Regions from separate parts of the Bacillus sp. GW823-FHT06B01 genome, predicted to be linked through region 3. Evidence: riboswitches for the same ligand, from Rfam matches in the RefSeq annotation. Region 3 holds a riboswitch; each other region holds the start of a gene.
What was found. A riboswitch is a leader RNA that binds a small molecule or an ion and turns the genes downstream of it on or off. The one in region 3 is predicted to bind S-adenosylmethionine.

Region 1: it holds a riboswitch for S-adenosylmethionine, as region 3 does, so the genes downstream of both, AC1Q8N_RS10110 (bifunctional homocysteine S-methyltransferase/methylenetetrahydrofolate reductase) here and AC1Q8N_RS27265 (MetQ/NlpA family ABC transporter substrate-binding protein) in region 3, are expected to answer to the same signal.
Region 2: it holds a riboswitch for S-adenosylmethionine, as region 3 does, so the genes downstream of both, AC1Q8N_RS23430 (hypothetical protein) here and AC1Q8N_RS27265 (MetQ/NlpA family ABC transporter substrate-binding protein) in region 3, are expected to answer to the same signal.

What each region holds. Positions count from the first base shown of each region.
Region 1 is NZ_JBXAHR010000002.1:595,044-598,296, forward strand. Features, by position in the region: gene metC (cystathionine beta-lyase) at 1-47, opposite strand, end outside; gene metI (cystathionine gamma-synthase/O-acetylhomoserine thiolyase) at 44-1,156, opposite strand; SAM riboswitch class I at 1,399-1,508, opposite strand; SAM riboswitch class I at 1,712-1,821, shown strand; gene AC1Q8N_RS10110 (bifunctional homocysteine S-methyltransferase/methylenetetrahydrofolate reductase) at 1,892-3,253, shown strand, end outside.
Region 2 is NZ_JBXAHR010000005.1:363,135-366,387, forward strand. Features, by position in the region: gene AC1Q8N_RS23415 (ABC transporter ATP-binding protein) at 1-375, shown strand, start outside; gene AC1Q8N_RS23420 (ECF transporter S component) at 348-1,049, shown strand; gene AC1Q8N_RS23425 (hypothetical protein) at 1,218-1,409, opposite strand; SAM riboswitch class I at 1,532-1,630, shown strand; gene AC1Q8N_RS23430 (hypothetical protein) at 1,671-1,988, shown strand; gene AC1Q8N_RS23435 (SWIM zinc finger family protein) at 2,242-2,631, shown strand; gene AC1Q8N_RS23440 (NAD(P)H-dependent oxidoreductase) at 2,655-3,230, shown strand; partial or broken gene AC1Q8N_RS23445 (group-specific protein) at 3,227-3,253, shown strand, end outside.
Region 3 is NZ_JBXAHR010000009.1:79,712-82,964, reverse strand. Features, by position in the region: gene AC1Q8N_RS27270 (methionine ABC transporter ATP-binding protein) at 1-453, opposite strand, end outside; gene AC1Q8N_RS27265 (MetQ/NlpA family ABC transporter substrate-binding protein) at 466-1,278, opposite strand; SAM riboswitch class I at 1,364-1,478, opposite strand; gene AC1Q8N_RS27260 (NAD(P)-dependent alcohol dehydrogenase) at 1,559-2,467, opposite strand; gene AC1Q8N_RS27255 (hypothetical protein) at 2,622-3,253, shown strand, end outside.

The DNA.
Region 1 (3,253 bases), on a different contig from region 3:
TGTTTATATTGGTTGTGCAGTAAGAGTGTATCTATAGAATAACTCATATTCTTACCCCTTCTTTTACAAGTTTAATGGCTTGCTTTAAGTCTTGAATTAAATCGTTACTATTTTCAATGCCAACGGAAAATCGCAGAAGACGATTACATACACCGTTTGCTGTTCTGATTTCTTCAGGAATATCAGCGTGTGTTTGCGTTGCTGGATACGTCATTAAACTTTCAACACCACCAAGACTTTCAGCAAATGTAATTAAGGATAAAGATTGTAAGAATGGATTAATCCATGTTTCATCTTTCAGACGAAATGAGATCATGCCACCTCTTTCAGGATAAAATACATCTGTCACCCCGTCTTCATCATTTAAATAAGCAACAACTGCTTTTGCATTTTCTTCATGTTGTCTCATGCGAAGCGCTAACGTTTTCATACCACGAATTAATAGCCATGAGTCAAATGGACTTAAGACCGCACCAGAGGCATTATGATAATGAGCGATTTCCTCACAAAGTTCCTTTCCTTTTGCAACGACAAGTCCGCTTAGGACATCGTTATGTCCTCCTAAATATTTCGTTGCGCTATGAAGTACAATGTCGGCACCTTCTGTTAATGGCTGCTGTATATAAGGCGTATAGAATGTGTTGTCTACAATAAGAAGTAGTCCGTGTCTTTTCGCTACAGTTGCGACAGCGGCAATATCAGTAACTTGCATTAACGGATTAGTTGGAGTTTCTATGAAAATAGCTTTCGTTGCAGTTGTGATAGCTTGCTCAATTTGTTTAATGGATTGTGTATTTACGTATCTACATCGAACATTCCACTTTTTTTCGTGCTCAGAAAATAATCGATAAGTGCCCCCGTATAAATCTTCAGATACAATAAGTTCGTCTCCAGAACGGAATAGGGAGAGGACGAGGAGAACAGCTGCCATCCCTGAACTACAGGCATAACCTTGTTCACCATATTCTAAGTCTGCGATTGCCTGCTCTAAAAGACCACGAGTTGGATTGCCAGTTCGTGAATAGTCAAAGCCAGTAGAGTTACCAATTCCGTCATGACGATAAGCAGTTGAAAAATAAACAGGTGGGTTAACAGTTCCTGTTGTAGTTTCGCTCCGGTTTCCGATTTGTGCTAGTTTTGTTTCAATAGTTGACATGTGAAAATTCCTCCTTTTTAAATTAACAATTAAGTGAATGTAAAGTGAAACTTTAATCAGTGAGGGATTCATCCCCACTGATTATCAGCCCTCACCAATCGGGCTTTTACGGGCAGTTGATTCCCACCTAACTTCTTTGTTCCAGCTGAATTTTGAGTTGGGAATCTTACTGCCCTCAAATAGCGGGGGAAAATAAAAAAAGCCTTCTAAAGAAGAAGGCTTTCGGTTTGAATAGAGTCTTCTTCTCATCTGTCAAATCTTTCACAATTTGCTGGAATTAGCACCTTATTAACAAATGTTAATGGTTGCTGAGGCGTCAAAGGGCCAGTCCCTCTACCTCTCTAGATAAGAATGTTCGTATGAAATTTTATTATGTTTTTAACTTTACAACAAAAGATAATTGAATTGCAACTTTATTTTAAATAATTTTTATTTTTCCGCAAGTGTCATTGACTTTTGCATTTGTGCATGCTAAATTTATTAAAAAATTAACAAACATTGTTAAAAGGGGAACGTATTTCCTTTTAGCTACATAAATAAAATAATAAAGACAAACTCTTATTGAGAGCGGTGGAGGGAAAGGCCCTGTGAAACCCAGCAACCTTCAAACGAAATGTTTGAAACGGTGCTAATACCTGCAAAACGAATGTTTTGCATAATAAGAGGAGGAACAATTATGTCCCCCTCTTCAAAGTGAAGAGGGGGTTTTTATATTGATAGAAATGAGGGAGATTTGTGAAATTACTAGATTTATTATCAAAAGGAATTGTAATAGGTGATGGTGCGGTTGGGACGTTATTACATTCACATGGTTTGCAAAGTAGTTTTGAAGAATTGAATATATCTGATCCAGATTTAATTATATCGATTCATAAGCAATATGTAGCTGCTGGGGCTGATGTGATTCAAACAAATACGTACGGAGCAAATGAAGCGAAATTACGTATGTATGGTTTAGAAAATCAAGTTACTGAAATTAATAGAGCCGCAGTAAAACTGGCGAAAGCATCTGTTACAGACAGAAATGCAATTTTAGGAACAATTGGTGGTATGAAACATATCGGAGCTGTTACGACAACTGATATGGAAAGAGAATTTATGTTACTGGAACAGGCAAGTGCATTACTAGAAGAACAGGTTGATGGACTGCTATTAGAAACTTTCTATGATGAGTTTGAATTACTTCATGCTGTTCAGGTGTTACGAAAACAAACGAATATTCCAATTGTAGCTCAATTAGCATTGCATGAGGCAGGTACAACTCAAAATGGAAATGATGTAAATGAAATATTAAAACAGCTTTTAGATTACGGTGCAAATGTTGTTGGATTGAACTGTCAACTAGGGCCACTTCACATGACGGAAGCTTTTAAAATGATATCGATTCCGCAAAATGGCTACTTGTCAGCATATCCAAATGCAGGTCTCCCGAATTATGTGGAGGGACGCTACGTATATGAGGGAAGTCCGGCTTATTTCGAAGCGATGACACCGAAATTTATTGAGCAAGGTATCCGATTATTGGGTGGTTGTTGTGGCACGACTCCAGAACATATTGAAAGTATGAAACGTGCAATTGCAAATGTTACACCTGTAATAGAAAAGGATACGATTCAAAGACCGAAAGTAGTTCATACACATGAGAAACGTTCGAAAGCTCATGTCACTTTAGCAGAGAAAGCAAAAAAACAAACGACAGTAGTAGTGGAATTAGATCCACCGAAAACGTTAGATACGCAGCGATTTTTTGAAGGCGCAAGAGCATTGAAAAGAGCTGGGGCAGATGCTATTACTCTAGCAGATAATTCATTAGCATCGCCTCGCATCTCGAATATGGCAATGGGGGCATTATTAACGAAGCACGATATTCCGGTATTGACGCACTTAACGTGTAGAGACCATAACGTCATCGGACTACAATCTCATTTACTAGGCCTATCAGCGTTAGGTATGGAAGAAGTGTTAGCTTTAACTGGGGATCCAGCACGCGTTGGTGATTTTCCAGGTGCCACTTCTGTATATGATTTGTCCTCTATTGAGCTCATTAAAATGATTAAAGAAATGAACGACGGGCGCTCGATTTTAGGGAAATCAATT
Region 2 (3,253 bases), on a different contig from region 3:
GGGGGAGAGCAACAACTACTTGCATTATGTACAACGTTATTAACAAAGCCAACTTTATTACTACTTGATGAACCGACAAAAGGATTAGATCCGTGGAAGAAAGAAAGAGTAGGAGAGCTATTTAGAAAACTGCAAAAAGTAGGTACAACAATTGTAATGGCAACGCATGATATTGAGTTTGCAGCGAAATACGTTGATCAATGTATGATGTTATTTGACGGAGCAGTCATTATGAATGATGCACCGAAAGAATTTTTTAGTGGAAACTTCTTTTATACAACATCTATCAATCGATTCATTCGAAAAGAATTGCCATATGCATTAACGTGGGAGGATGTGTACGAAGCGTGTCCAAACGATATGTTGCATTCATAATATGTATTTTTGCAGTTATAATAGGTACATTACTCTTTACTACACTTATCATGGATGGTTATTACATGTTAAGTAGTTTGTTTTTATTAGTCGTTATTATGTTACCTTTCTATATCCGTTTTGAAAGGAAGGTGTTTGTTTCACGTGAAATTGTTCTCGTTGCCGTGTTAGCGGCAATTGCAGCAGTTAGCCGTGTACCGTTTTCTCTTTTACCAAGTGTACAACCGACTTCTTTTGTTATTATCGTTTCTGCAATTGTGTTTGGAAGCGAAACTGGATTTATGATCGGGGCAACAGCGGCGATTGTGTCTAACATCTTTTTAGGGCAAGGTCCGTGGACGCCGTGGCAAATGTTTTCATGGGGTATGATTGGTTTTATAGCAGGCTTACTTCGTAATACGTTTTTAATGAAAAAGTTATGGGGGAGACTACTATACGGGTTCTTCGTGGGCTTTTTATTTGGCTGGATCATGAATTTCTGGGGGCTTCTCGGTTTTATACGTGAAGCAACGTGGGAAACAGTCATTTCGTATTATATCGCAAGTTTTTATTTCGATTTGAGCCATGCAATTTCAAATGTTGTGTTCTTACTATTATTTAGTACGTCTTGGATTACGATTCTTACGAGATTTAAAAAGAAATACGGCATATTAGATAAGCATAACATGGTATAGAAAAGCATACTCATATAAGGTAGGGTCGCGACTTACATATTCGTTTGCCTCTTTCATGCTTCTTACATATTGTAAGGAGCATTTTTCTGTATATTTTTTAATTATAACGGTAATAATTATGAAGTATGCCATTTGAAAAAACTTCCCACCTTATGATGGGAAGTTTTTTCAATCTTGTTCTAAAATATGAACCGTGTAATCACAACGTTGAATAGCTTGTTCGATCGCATAAAGTGATTGTTCAATACGAGCGCGATTAAAATCTTTTTCAACAGTCTGTAGCGCTTCTTCTAAACAATGTTTTGCTTCTTGTAATGATTGAAAAGAATTTTGGACATATCCGCGAGCATTTTCGTGCATTTCATAATCCTCCTTGCATATTCATATATGTATAGTATGAACAGTAAGGAACAAAATATAATTTGTTATATTTGTTTGACAATTAGAATGAAATTACGTATAGTAAGAATTAAGTGAATATTTTCTTATCCAGAGAGGTGGAGGGACTGGCCCGATGAAACCCAGCAACCGCGATGCAGGTGCTAATTCCAGCAGAACATATTTGTTCTGGGAGATAAGACGAAGATATATACGTAACTTCTTCTTATCGGAGAGGTTTTTTTGTTGCAAAAAAACCGATTACGAAAATTTATATTAAGAAGAAAGGGGTTGCGAAGTACTGTGACACTCGAAAAATACGTAAAACTGCGTAGTACAGTTTATGAATATATGATAGAGCAAGATAAGCCAATATCATTGTTAGATATTCAAGAACATATCGTTTCGCATCATGAAGGAAAATTCACGAAAAAGATGTTACATCAATTTTATTTATCAAGACTATTAGATGAACTGAAACTGGATGGGAAAATTACATTAGCTGATGAATATCTCTATACTGAAAAAGGGGTATTTTATAAGGCGGGAAAAGGGAGCTAAGCTCTCTTTTTTTGAAGTATGTAGAGTAAAAGACTGCTTAAGCAGCCTGATACAAGGGAATGGTGTTGAGTGTGTAGTGTCAAAGATTGAATGTGCCTGAAAGAGGCACTTCATATCGGCTGCAAATGAAAAGAGACACCTCCGCCGAATAGGTGTCAGTCGTTTTGTCATATAGACTTGCTATTTGACAGTTATTAGAATAACATGCAGGGGTTGTGGAAGTCAAAAGGGAATTAAAGGAAGAGGTGTTGTTATGTACGCTTATTTATTACAGGATATAACGAAATGGATTCCGAAATACATTGTAGATAGAGGATACGAATATTATGAAGATGGACATGTAGAAGATGTTGAAATACACGATAAGAAAATATTTGCTTTCGTTACTGGAAATGCAGGAAATTATGAAGTAATTATTGACCTTGAAGATTTTACAGAAAGTAGCTGCGAGTGTCCTTATGAGAATCTTTGCAAGCATATGGCGGCAGTTGTTTATGATATTCAAGGTGCTGGTGAAAGTACGGTAAAAGAGAAACTGAAAGATTTAGAAAAGGAAGAGTTACTTACAGTATTAAATCGTTTATTACAAAGTTCGAAAAACGTACAAATTGTAGAGAAGATGTTAAAGAAGGGGAAACTTTAACTTATAGAGGGAGTTGTTTTGTAGTGAATGTACTAATTGTATACGCTCATCCTAGTCCTTCCAGTTTTAATGCGGGGATATTAAAGCATGTGCAAAAAGGATTACAAGAAACTAATCATTCGGTTACGGTACTTGATTTATATAAGGAGCAATTTGATCCAGTCCTTGTATTTAATGAAGAGAAGAAAAGACGTGATTTAGTAAATGAAGAAGAAACAGCTCGGTACAGAACGTTAGTGGAAGAAGCAGATACTCTTCTCTTTATATATCCAGTATGGTGGTGGGGGATGCCTGCTATTTTAAAAGGATTTATTGATCGTATTTTTGTAGCTGGATTTGCTTATAAATATGAAGGGGCCCTGCCGAAAGGGTTATTGAAAGGTAAGAAGGCATGGGTAATTAATACATTAGACTCACCGTTATGGTATGTCGCGCTACTATATAGATCAGCGGATTGGATTATGATGAAGAGAGGTGTGTTACGTTTTTGCGGCATTCGCCATATAAAACGATCAGTTTTTCAATCTGTGAAAACGAGTAAAGTAGAGAAGCGGGAAAAGTGGTTATTACAAATAGAAGAAAAGGCTCGTACATTATGAGTGAAATCGAACGTATAATAAAG
Region 3 (3,253 bases):
AATGGCAACACGTTGCTTCTGGCCGCCAGAAAGTTCGCTCGGATATGCATCTTTTCGGTTAAAAAGATCGACAATACGTAAATACTTTTCTACCCTTTTTTCAATTTCATTTTTGGGAAGACCAGATAGACGTAACGGTAATGCGATATTTTCATAAACTGTCACAGTTTTAAGTAAGTTGAATCCTTGAAAAATCATTCCGATTTTTTGTCTCGATTTTGCTAGTTCTTTTGCTGATAAAGTTGTTAAGTCTTGGCCGTTTACAATGATATTTCCTGTCGTTGGTTTTTCTAATAAATTTACACATCGAATTAATGTACTTTTACCAGCGCCACTATATCCAATGATTCCAAATAATTCGCCCTTTTTTACTTGAAGGGAAGTAGGTTTAAGAGCTTCTACATTCCCTTTTTTTGTTGTAAATACTTTGGATACATTTTTTAATTCAATCATTATCGTCAGCTCCTACCAAGATGGTAAAACTGAACCATCAAATTTTTTCTCGATAAATTCTTTTACTTCTTTAGATTGATAAGCTTTCTTTAATTTATTTACAACAGCATCATCTTTATTTTCAGTACGAACAACGACCCAGTTTACATATGGTGAATCTTTTCCTTCACGGAAAATAGAATCTTTCGCAGGGCTTAATTTTGCACCTAATGCAAAGTTTGTATTAATTGCAGCTGCTTTCACTTCACTTAGTTGTGTCAGTAATTGAGATGCCTCTAATTCAACAATCTTTAAATTTTTTGGATTTTCAATTACATCTTTCGCAGTCGCTTTTTCTGTAGCCTTTGGATCCACTTTTAAAACGCCTGCTTTTTCAAATAGCTTTAAAGCTCGAAGTTCATTCGTTGGATCATTTGGTACAGCGATTGCATCGCCCTCTTTTAAGTCTTTTACATCTTTTATGTCTTTAGAATATACGCCCATAGGGAATGTTACTGTTGAAAATACTTCAGTTAATTTCATATTACGTTCCGCTTTAAATACGTCTAAATATGATTTCGTTTGATAGCTATTTACATCGAGGCTTTTTTCATCTAAAGATACGTTCGGTGCTACATAATCATTAAATACTTTTACATCAATCTCGAGTCCGTCTTTTGCTGCCACTTCTTTTACCTTTTCAAAAATTTGTTCATGTGGTCCGCCAGTTACACCGACAGTAATCTTTTTCTCATCTAATGCTTTTACCTCTTTATCAGAATTAGCACCACATGCACCTAACAATAATACCGCTCCACTTACAATGCTCAATAATACTTTTCTCATCTATAGTTCCCCCTTCATATACGTTCCAAAATAAAAAGCACCTCTCAAAAATAAGAGAGGTGCCGAATAGATAAAATAGGTTCCTCTCTTATCTTCCAAAACGAAAACTCGTTTTGCAGGAATTAGCACCTTAGCTTATACGTCATAAGCTCGGTTGCCGGGCATCATCGGGCCAGTCCCTCCGCCACTCTTGATAAGAGTATGTGTATGTAGTTTTTTAATATGGTACTAATAGTAAATCTTACAAAAAGAATTGTCAATGTTATTTTCTGAATATATTTTATTTTAAGGTAATAGAAACGTTACCTTTCTTATGTCCCTTTTCCACATACATATGAGCTTCAGCAATTTCTTCTAATCGGTAAGTTCTATCAATAACAGGTTTTAAATGTTCTGTTTCAGTTAGTTCTTTTAGTAGAATCATATCCTCTTTACTTACCTTTGCCATCATTCCATTAACAGATACATATTTTCCATTGGGTGTTAATGCATTTGTACAAAGGGATTTTTTATACTTTCCAACTGCATCAAATATAATATCGTAGCGCTCGCGCCTCTTAGTAAAATCTTCTTTCGTATAATCAATTACTTTATCAGCTCCTAAAGATTGAACGAGTTCAAAATTTGAATTACTACAAACACCCGTAACGGTTGCGCCGAAATATTTAGCAAGTTGTACAGCAGCTGTTCCTACCGATCCTGAGGCACCATATATGAGCACTTGTTGCCCTTTTTTTATACGACCCTTTCTCAGGAAATGTAATGCTGAAGTTCCACCAAAAGGAATAACTGCCGCTTCTTCATACGTCACATTGGTAGGTTTTAATGTTATTAATCCACTTTCATGTACGCATGTGTACTCGGCATAACCACCGAGGTTTAGTTCTGTTAATGCAAAGATAGAATCTCCTTTTTTAAATTGGGTTACATCTGTTCCTATTTCTTCGATTTCACCGGATAACTCTACGCCAAGTATAGGTTTTCTCGGTTTTCTGAAACCTAATATGATCCGCATAGGAATCCAAAATAAGAGGGGACTATTAAAACCGCGTATTCTACAATCTCCAGTCGATACACTTGTTGCGTGAATTTTAATTAATACTTCGTTCTTTTTAGGTGTAGGTTTCTCTATATTTTGAAGCTGAAGAACGTTAGGTGGTCCATATTTTGTGCAAATCATTGCTTTCATAATAACCTCCCGAATTTCGTTGTTTTTATTTACATCATATTTAAACCTTTCATCAAACATGTTGTTATTTAGAGCTGAATTTAAATAATGACATTGGAAATCATATAGATTTAAAAGATGAAAAAGTGGTATTATTTGGTAAAGGGGGATTTTTATGAAGAAAATTATAGTAGCTTCTAGTTTATTACTTACAATTGGTTTAGGGGTAGGGTGTAGTAGTGATAAAGTATCGAAGACGGGTGAACCCAAAACGGCATCAGTAAAGAAAGAGAAGGATTTAGCCGCAAAAGATATTTTTAATAAGGCGTATGAGAACTTAAAAAATGAAGAGTATGTAACGGTGATGCAGGATATGGACATAAAGGCTGATGGACAAGAACTGAGTATAATGAAGGCTAAAATACAAATAGAGCTGAAAACAAAGAGTTCTCGTGCTGAAATGAATGTTTCGGGTACGGATATTATCATTTATGGTGTAAATGATAAAATTGTTGGTCAAGTGAAGAATCCTAATACAGGTGAAGTTATATCTATACCAGAAGAGAAATTAAATATTAGTGGGATGAATGCAGCCAAGAGTGTGAAAGAGAATGTAGAAATCCCACCAGAAATTGTACAAAAAATGAAGATGGAAAAAAGTGGAGACAAATATAAATTAAAGGTCAGGTTAAAAGGAAAAGATGCAGAGAGTATTTTAGGTAGTATAGGTGAAACGCAGAAGAAAGCATTAGAAGCACAAAATGCAAAGGTAGAAGAGATAGATGCAGAATATATGATCACAAAAGA